DNA from 2 places in the Pedobacter sp. UC225_61 genome. Region 1 is predicted to be linked to the other one. Evidence: riboswitches for the same ligand, from Rfam matches in the RefSeq annotation. Region 1 holds a riboswitch; the other holds the start of a gene.
The links. A riboswitch is a leader RNA that binds a small molecule or an ion and turns the genes downstream of it on or off. The one in region 1 is predicted to bind S-adenosylmethionine.

Region 1 (5,121 bases):
TGAAAATTCCGATTGAAATAGGTTTTATCTCCATGCTTTTCTTCTCTAATAAAATTAGCAAGTACACCTAAATATCCTAATTCTGCATGTTCATATAAGTATACACCTTCATCAAAAGTTATGCGCTGATGATTTTGAACTTTTTGGGCAATAGCCTTTAAAGGTGCTGCAAGAGTTGGGTTATTAAGAAGTAGAGTTAAAGCCTGCACGGTAATTCATTTTATGTTTAGGCAAAAGTACAATATTGACCTAATTGAAAATCATTTTCTTGTAAAAATGGCTTATTTAGAAACAATACATAAACAAAAGCCGCAAATGCGCAGATTAATTACTTAAAATCTGCGCATTTGCGGCTTATAATAAATATGCTTAGTGTTATTACTTAGCAGCTTTTGTAAAATTCATTACAATGTAGGCAGTTTTACTACCATATTCTATTGGCGATTTAACAACCATATTGGTTCCATCTGATGAAGAAAGCATCAAACGATAACCATCTGTTACGTTTTTAGCTTTATCGCCTTCATTTAATTTCTTAAATTGGAAAGTCTCATCAGCTGTGCTTACCGACCAAAAAATAGCTTGAGTTTTTGCTCCACAACTTGCACTTGATGGCAAACTGTAACTTCCATTACCACTATTTGTTAAATCCCAGGTGCTACCTACAAAACATTTATAAGAACTTTCACCTAAGAACGATTTTACGGCAACCTCAGGAATACCATCAAAAGTAATGTCGTTCAACACCCAATTACCTGTTACATCGCCACGTTTTACCGCAACTGTACCACTTGTTGTTTTCGGAGAGCAGCTTTGTAACACTATTAATGAACTACAAATTAAGGCTGCTATTAAAAATATTCTTTTCATATACTTGCTTTTTGATTAAGCTTTTACATAAATCTTGCCAAAAACATTTTTTTAGCAAGATAAAATTTAGCTTTGCTATAAATCTTTGTTATTTAATTCGTAAAAAATGAAACCAGAAACTGCTGCCATCCATGCATTAAATTTAGTAAAAAGTGCTACAGGTGATGTAACGATGCCTATTAGCTTATCTACAACTTTTTTACGCGATGAAAATGGCGGATATCCAGGCGGATATATGTATAGCAGAATGAACAATCCAAATAGAGCTGCTTTAGAAAATGTAATCACAACTTTAGAATATGGCGCTGATACTTGTGTTTTTTCATCAGGTAATACCGCTGGAATGTCTATTTTTCAAGCCTTAAAACCTGGAAGTCATATTATTGCACCTGATGATATGTATTGGGGTTTAAAAAAACAGTTATTAAGCATTTTTAATGAAACCTTAACATTCGATTTTATTAATTTAGTTGATATTGATAACTTAGAAAGTTTCATTAAACCTAATACAGCTTTGATTTGGGCAGAAACTCCTTCTAATCCACTCTTAAAAATTACAGATATTGAAGGATTGGCAAAGATTTGCAAAGTACATCAACTCATTTTAGCAGTCGATAGCACTTTTGCTTCTCCAACTTTACAAAATCCAATTACATTAGGTGCAGACATTGTGATGCATTCTACTACTAAATATATTGGTGGTCATAGCGATGTTTTAGGTGGTTCTTTAACTACCGCTACAAAAAATGAGTTTTGGGAAAGAGTTAAAAATATCCAACAAAATGGTGGTGCAGTTCCATCGCCATTCGATTGCTTTTTATTACTTAGAAGTATTAAAACCTTAGCATATAGAGTAAAAGGTCATTGTGATAATGCGATGAAATTAGCTCTCTATTTAGAAAATCATCCAAAAGTTGACACCGTATATTATCCTGGTTTACCTTCTCATCCACAACATGATATTGCTAAAAAGCAAATGAAAGATTTTGGAGGAATGTTGTCTGTCTTAGTTAAAGGCGATGCAGTAACTGCTAAAAAAGTGGTAAATGCTGTAAAAATATTTGCCCAAGCTACCAGCCTAGGAGGTGTAGAAAGTTTAGTTGAACATCGTGCTTCTGTTGAAGGACCCGATACAAAAACCCCACAGAATTTAATTCGGGTTTCGGTTGGCTTGGAACATATTGACGATCTTATTGCAGATTTTGAGCAAGCTTTGGGTTAATGGTCAATAAACCACTAGCTATTCATGATCAACTATCTAATTTTATCTGCTTATTTTTCAATTAGTTAAATAATAATCAGAATTTTATTTTGCATATTTTCTAATACAATCTTATATTTGAAACATTATTTGGTGAAAGCTAAATAAAAATCAAATCTTTTAATCGATTTGATTTATAAAGAAGTGGCGAGAGACAGGCTCTTTGACCCACTGGCAACCCTCCATAACGGAGAAGGTGCCAATTCCTGACCAGCCAACATGGTGTTGTTTGGAAATATAAATTAAGAAGATGAAAACAATTAATTCAATTTCGCTAAGCGAAAATTTTAAGTCAAGCCCTAAACAATCAATTGCATTTTTAAATGTAAATCTGATTTGCTGTAATATGCAGTTAACAAACTTTATGTGCTGTCGCATATACTAGTTTAAAAATCTTCCACTTTGTTATTTTCAATTCGGAAGGTCTCGAGAAATCGAGATATGCTGTTACCTATTATCAAGTCCATTACATTAAAAAGAAGATTAGTACCTCATGAGCACAGTAGCTATATATAAACACCCTAAAATATTCAAATTAGAAAACGGCAAAAAATTGCGCAATCTAGAAATTGCTTATCAAACGTTTGGTAAATTAAATGCCAACAAGGATAATGTAATTTGGGCTTGTCATGCATTAACTGCAAATGCAGATGTATTAGATTGGTGGAAAGGATTATTTGGAAATAATGCTTTATTTAATCCAGAAGAGCATTTTATAGTTTGTGCTAACATTTTGGGTTCAAACTACGGAACTACAAATCCACTAAGTAAAAATCCAACAACTGGTCAACCGTACTATTTATCTTTTCCAGAATTTACCATTAAAGATTTAGCCGCAACGCACAATTTATTAGCAAACTATTTAGAAATAAGCAACATTAAGGTTTTAATTGGTGGTTCTTTAGGAGGTCAACAAGCGTTAGAATGGTCATTAGCTAAAACACAGACCATAGAAAATTTAATTTTGGTAGCTACAAATGCTGTTCATTCTCCATGGGGAATTGCGTTTAACGAAAGTCAACGTTTAGCGATTAGTACAGACAGAACATTTTACGCTAATCAACCAGATGGTGGCTTAAAAGGTTTAAAAGTTGCACGGAGCATTGCGTTATTATCTTATCGTACGTACGAAGCGTATTCAGCAACACAATTAGAAAGTGTAAACGATAAAACGACTGGTTATCGAGCCGCATCTTATCAAAATTACCAAGGCGAGAAATTGTGTAAACGCTTTAATGCATACAGTTATTGGTATTTAAGCAAAGCGATGGACAGTCACAATGTTGGACGCGGGAGAAAAAGTATTACTGCAGCGTTAGCAGAAATTAAAGCAAATACATTAGTGATTGGAATTGAAAACGATGTACTCTTCCCTATCAGCGAGCAAAAGTTTTTAGCTAACCATATTAATGAAGCACAATTCAGTAGTATTAATTGTGCTTATGGACATGATGGTTTTTTAATAGAAACTGACAAACTAACGAACATCATAGGCAATTTCTTGAAAGAAAGTAGCGATAAGAAAATAATCAAATTACATAAAACAGCATAATAAGCTGAGAGCGAAAAAGCTTAAGGCACAATACATACACTAATGAGTAAGAAACTTAAAATAGGATTATTTGGATTTGGAGTGGTTGGACAAGGTTTGCACGATATTATCCGTGGGCAAAATTTAAATTTAGAAGTCGTAAAAATTGCAATTAAAAACCCTGGAAAAAAACGCAGTTTAGAGGCTCATCTTTTCACCACTTCCCATGATGAAATTTTAAATAATCCAGAAATAAATACAATAGTAGAATTAATTGACGATGCAGACGTTGCTTTTCAAATTGTAAAAAAAGCATTAAGCAATGGTAAACATGTAGTATCGGCCAATAAAAAAATGATTGCTATTCATTTAGAAGAATTGGTACAATTACAAGCAAAGTATGGTACATCTTTACTATATGAAGGTGCTGTTTGTGGTAGTATTCCAATTATTCGTAACCTAGAAGAATATTACGATAATGAGCTTTTGCATGGCATTAGCGGAATTTTTAATGGTTCATCAAACTACATTTTATCTAAAATATTTAATGAAGGTTTAGCCTATGAAACTGCTTTAAAACAAGCACAAGATTTAGGCTTTGCAGAAACTGATCCCATTTTAGATGTTGGAGGTTATGATCCTAAATATAAATTGGCTATTGCTACAGCACATGCTTATGGTTTATTTATCAATCCTGATCATATATTAAATGTTGGTATTCAGAATATTTCTGATGCGGATATTCAATATGCGAGAGAGAAAAATTTTAAAATTAAATTAGTACCGACAGCTCGTAAAATAAGTACTAAACAAGTTGTTGCATTTGTATTGCCAAAATTTGTGAAGGCTGACGATTTCCTATACAATGTAGAAAATGAATACAATGGGGTAACTGTACAAGCAGCTTTTGCTGATAAACAGTTCTTTTTTGGCAAAGGTGCAGGCGGACATCCAACTGGTGCAGCTGTACTTTCTGATATAGCTGCTTTACGTTATGATTACCGTTACGAGTATAAAAAATATCATCAATTAAATGGCTTAATACATACAGATAAAGTGAGTATTGAAGTATATATAAGATATGTACATGAATATACGATTGAGAAATTACAGATTGAGAACATCTCTGAACGTTTCTCACGTAATGAATATAAATATGTAATTGGCAATGTTAGTTTAAAAAACTTAATTGCACACCGCGATTTACTAATAAATAAAGATGTATTTATAGCACAAACTGGAAAATTAAGTTACAGTCAACAAGATATTGCTGCTATTGCCGAAGAAGGCATTCTGGCTAATTAATTGTTTTTTGTTTTGTTTTGAGCAAAAGCCTCGACACTATGTTGGGGCTTTGCTATTTATAAATAAATCAAAAAGGTCTGTGTTTCACAGACCTTTTTGATTTATTTAAGCTTCGTTCAATAACCAATGAACTAACTAACCTCTCTATTAATAT
Region 2 (5,121 bases), 1.5 Mb from region 1:
CACTTACATTGGCACTGTCTACTTTTAATATTTTATCACCTTGCTTAACACCAGCTAAAAAAGCAGGGCCATCTTTTAACACATTAGTAACCAGCAATGTATCGTTAAGGATATAATATTCTACACCTATCCCTTCAAAATTACCTTCTAAATTTTCTGCCAATTCAAATGCTTTAGTCGCTGGCAAATACATGCTATGCGGATCTAATTGATGCAATAAACTGTCTATTGGCAAATGATGAAGGCTATCTGCATTCACATCATCAACGTAGTTCTTATTAATGATATGGATAATATCTTCTACTTTTTGATTGTTATCAGCATAGCGAGTACTTTTCTCGATTTTAAATCCTTGATCTTTTAAAAATTTAAAACCCAAATACATTCCACCTATTAAAGTTATGGAATAGGTTAAGGCAAGAAGAAGGTTAAATCTCGTACTTTTTTTCATTAGGGATGGGATACTACAAAGTTATGAAACCCCAGTGATTTTATCAAGCTCATAACTATATGAATATCAAAAACATGGGCGCCTCATTGCAAATAAAAAAATCAAATTACAAACAGATGAGAATAAGCCTGTTATTAAATAACAAGGGTAAAACATTTTAGTTTTTTGATTTTTTTGAAGCAAATATTTGCAAGGGAATAATCTTCTCTCTAAAATTGCAGGGTTTTATGCATAATATTTCCTGTTAATTGATAAATTAACGAACTTTAACTTTTAATGAAATCCATGAATAGAGTTACCGAGCAAGAATCTAACTACCATGATATAGATAAAATGTCTGTTCTAGAAATTTTGACAGGCATTAATAACGAAGACAAGACTGTACCGTTGGCTGTTGAGCATGCTTTACCACAAATCGAAAAATTAGCATCGGCCATTGCCGAAAGAATGATTAAAGGCGGAAGATTGTTTTACATTGGTGCAGGCACAAGCGGTCGTTTAGGTGTAGTTGATGCTTCTGAATGTCCTCCTACATTTGGCGTTTCTTTCGATACGGTTGTTGGTATTATTGCAGGTGGCGATACAGCAATACGTAAAGCAGTTGAATTTGCAGAAGACAACATAACACAAGCTTGGGAAGATTTACAGGAATACCAAATTAATGAGAAAGATTGTTTAGTTGGCTTAGCTGCTTCTGGAACTACTCCATATGTGATTGGGGGTTTAAATACTGCTCGTAAACATGGCGTTTTAACTGGATGCATTGTTTGTAATGAAGGTGGGCCAATTGTTGCTGAATCTGATTTTCCAGTAGAAGTAGTGGTAGGTCCAGAATTCTTAACTGGTTCAACCCGAATGAAATCTGGAACTGCTCAGAAATTAGTGTTGAATATGTTAAGCACTACAGTTATGATTAGAATGGGCCGCGTGAAAGGGAATAAAATGGTAGATATGCAATTAACTAATCATAAATTGGTAGATCGCGGCACGCAAATGGTAATGGATGAGCTACATATTGACCATGACCAAGCAGCAGATTTACTACAAAAATATGGAAGTGTGCGCAAAGCTGTTGAAGCCAGTAAAGGTTAAAAGTTGCGAGTTGCAGGTTACAAGTTGAGTAGCCACAATTTTTCAACTTAACTTTTAAACGCCCAGCCCCGTAACACGCAACCCACAACTCGCAACCCACTCATGCACGAAATTGAACCTTTTTATCTTTGGAGAGATGATTATATTGCTGCAGAAGATGAGCGTTCGCCATTTTTCGATACCGAGTATTCTGAATTTTACTACGACAAACAACTCTATAATTTTCTAATTCATCCCCAATGGGATACGTTTGGTTCAAATACCCTTTACATTAAAGTATTGTTTGTAGATTATGATAAGCAATATGCAATCATAGAGTTGATGGGTGAATGGAATGATGCCATTAACAACGATATCATGATGCTTAAAAGAGAAATCTTAGAACTGATGATTGATGAAGGGATTAATAAGTTTATCCTAGTAGGAGAAAACGTATTGAATTTCCATGCATCTGATGATAGTTATTACGAAGAGTGGTTTCAAGATGTGGAAGATGGTTGGATTGCAGGAGTTAATTTCAACGAACACGTTATTCGCGAGTTTCGCGATAATAGCATCGATTATTACATCAACTTTGGTGGAGAACTAGATGATTTGCATTGGCGAAAACTAAAACCGCGACAGTTCTTTAAAAAAGTTGAAGAACTCTTGACAAAAAGATTAAATTAAACGCTTATTTTTAACCTAGAATTATTTATCAATCAAAATGGCAGAACAAAATTATCAATATCAAAATGACAGTGTTTTTGTACAAGAACGCTCTGTTTCTAAAAAATTCTTTGCAAATGTTTTCTTGTGGATGTTTGTGGCGTTATCAATTTCTACACTAACAGCTTTTTACATTTCATACAATCCTTCAGTAATCAGTATTCTAACAACACAAAATCCCGAAACTGGAAAACTTGGCCCTAACATATTAGGATTAATTGCAATATTTGCGCCTTTTGGATTAATAATGTTAATGAATGCAGGTATGCGTAGATTTTCCTATGGTACATTGGCAGGCATATTTATTCTTTATTCAGTGTTGACTGGCTTTTTCTTAAGTTTTATACTTGCTATATATGTTTTAACATCAATATATATCTGTTTTGCTGCAGCAGCTTCAATATTTGCTGTCATGGCTATTATGGGTTACACAACCAATGTTGACCTAAGTAAATTTGGTCCAATCTTAAGTGCTGGAATTATTGGATTAATTATAATCAGCGTTATAAATATGTTCATTGGGAGCGAATCATTATACTATTTCTTAGGATTTGTTGGAGTGGCTATTTTTACGGCACTAACTGCTTTTCAAGTTCAGGCTATTAAAAGAATAGGCGAAGGTCTTGATAATGCAGATGACGCAACTATAGAGGATTCTAAAAAACTTGCACTCATTGGCGCTTTGTCTCTTTACATTACTTTCCTTAATTTATTTCTTTCATTACTCCGCATTTTCGGAAGCAGAAAGTAAAAACAAAACATTTTCAGAATATTATATCGAAGGCTGCGCAGATTTGCGTGGCCTTTGTAATTTTATTTGGCATTAGCAGCCAATTTTTTGGAATTGATAATGCTTTGTTGCACCTTTGTATTGCTTATTAAGAAAGACGGAGGGACTAGACCCAACGAAGTCTTAGCAACCTGTGCCAACAAGGTGCTAATTTCTAATCTCAGCAGTGGCGAGAGAAGATAAGTTTAAGGAGAAAAGAGAATCCAGACTTTTTAGAAGCATTTTTTTAAAGTACCTAGCTTATAGTACTTAGTATTTAGATGATAAGTGCTAAATAATATGATTAGGTCTAAATGTAGTTTTATGGTGTGTCAAATGTCTTGATCCTATATAGTAACTACTAAATACTAGTATGGATATTAGAGAAGAATTAGAGAAACGTATTTTAATTATAGATGGTGCAATGGGTACCATGATTCAACGCTATACATTAACTGAAGAAGATTTCAGAGGAGAGCGATTTAAGAATCATCCATGCGATGTAAAAGGCAATAACGATTTGCTCAATATTACACGTCCTGATATTATTAAGGAAATTCACTTAGAATATTTAAAAGCTGGCGCTGATATTATAGAAACCAACACCTTTAGTACACAACGTATTTCCATGGCCGATTATCAAATGGAAGAGTTGTCGTACGAGTTAAGTTTTGAAGGAGCTAAAGTTGCTAAAGAAGCAGTAACCGAATTTATGGCAGCAAATCCCGACAGGAAATGTTTTGTAGCTGGTGCAGTTGGCCCAACAAACAGAACGTTATCTATGTCGCCAGATGTAAATGATCCAGGTTTTAGAGCTATTTATTTCGATGAATTAGAAGCCGCTTATTATGAACAAGTTCGTGGTTTAGTAGATGGTGGATCTGATGTATTATTAATAGAAACCATTTTTGACACCCTAAATTGTAAAGCAGCAATTGTTGCGATTAAAAAATATGAAGAAGTAATTGGCAGAAAACTAGAAATCATGATTTCTGGAACGATTACCGATGCTTCTGGAAGAACATTATCTGGACAAACAGCCGAAGCTTTTTTAAACTCTGTGATTCATGCAAATCCATTAAGTATCGGGTTTAATTGTGCATTGGGAGCTAAAGAAATGCGTCCGCACATTGAAGAATTATCAGAAAAAGCAGGTTGTTATATTTCTGCTTATCCAAATGCAGGCTTACCGAATGAGTTCGGCGCTTACGATGAGTTACCTCATGAAACTGCACACCTGGTGGATGATTTTATCGCCTCTGGCTTTGTAAATATTGTGGGTGGTTGTTGTGGCACTACCCCAGAACACATCGGCTGTATTGCCGAAAAAGCAAAAAAAGCAAGTCCAAGAAAAATTCCTACCGTTGAGCCTTACCTGCGCTTAAGCGGATTAGAACCCGTTACCATCACTCCCGAAAGCATATTTGTAAATATTGGTGAAAGAACCAATATCACAGGATCTCCAAAGTTTTCTAAATTAATTTTAGGTGGCGATTACGAAGCTGCTCTTGCTGTTGCGCTACAACAGGTAGAGGGCGGTGCGCAAATCATCGATGTAAATATGGATGAGGGTATGATTGATTCGGAAGCGGCAATGACCAAATTCCTGAATTTAATTGCATCAGAACCTGATATTGCTAAACTACCTATCATGGTCGATTCATCTAAATGGTCGGTCATAGAAAATGGCTTAAAATGTTTGCAAGGAAAAGGAATTGTAAACTCTATATCCTTAAAAGAAGGAGAAGAAAAGTTTAGAGAAAGCGCTCGTAAAATTATGAAATACGGTGCTGCAGTTGTAGTTATGGCTTTTGACGAAAAAGGTCAGGCCGATAATTATGACCGTAGAATTGAAATTTGCAAAAGAAGTTATGATATTTTGGTAAATGAACTTGGCTTTCCCCCTCAAGATATTATTTTCGACCCTAATATTTTAACCGTAGCAACAGGATTAGAAGAACACAACAATTACGCTGTCGATTTTATTAATGCCACACGATGGATTAAACAAAACTTACCTTACGCTAAAGTAAGTGGTGGCGTTTCTAATATTTCATTCTCATTTAGAGGAAATAATACAGTTCGTGAAGCGATGCACTCT

Region 2: linked by a shared signal. The riboswitch ahead of metH (methionine synthase) and the one ahead of metX (homoserine O-acetyltransferase) in region 1 are both predicted to bind S-adenosylmethionine.

What each region holds. Positions count from the first base shown of each region.
Region 1 covers NZ_JBIOAL010000001.1:3,045,192-3,050,312, forward strand. Annotated here, with positions in the region: gene mqnE (aminofutalosine synthase MqnE) at 1-209, opposite strand, end outside; gene ACHMWN_RS13870 (hypothetical protein) at 379-870, opposite strand; gene ACHMWN_RS13875 (trans-sulfuration enzyme family protein) at 977-2,092, shown strand; SAM riboswitch class I at 2,263-2,375, shown strand; gene metX (homoserine O-acetyltransferase) at 2,625-3,683, shown strand; gene ACHMWN_RS13885 (homoserine dehydrogenase) at 3,726-4,967, shown strand; gene ACHMWN_RS13890 (dihydrolipoamide acetyltransferase family protein) at 5,099-5,121, opposite strand, start outside.
Region 2 covers NZ_JBIOAL010000001.1:1,502,801-1,507,921, reverse strand. Annotated here, with positions in the region: gene ACHMWN_RS07215 (S41 family peptidase) at 1-451, opposite strand, end outside; gene murQ (N-acetylmuramic acid 6-phosphate etherase) at 737-1,543, shown strand; gene ACHMWN_RS07205 (hypothetical protein) at 1,646-2,212, shown strand; gene ACHMWN_RS07200 (Bax inhibitor-1 family protein) at 2,250-3,002, shown strand; SAM riboswitch class I at 3,124-3,227, shown strand; gene metH (methionine synthase) at 3,394-5,121, shown strand, end outside.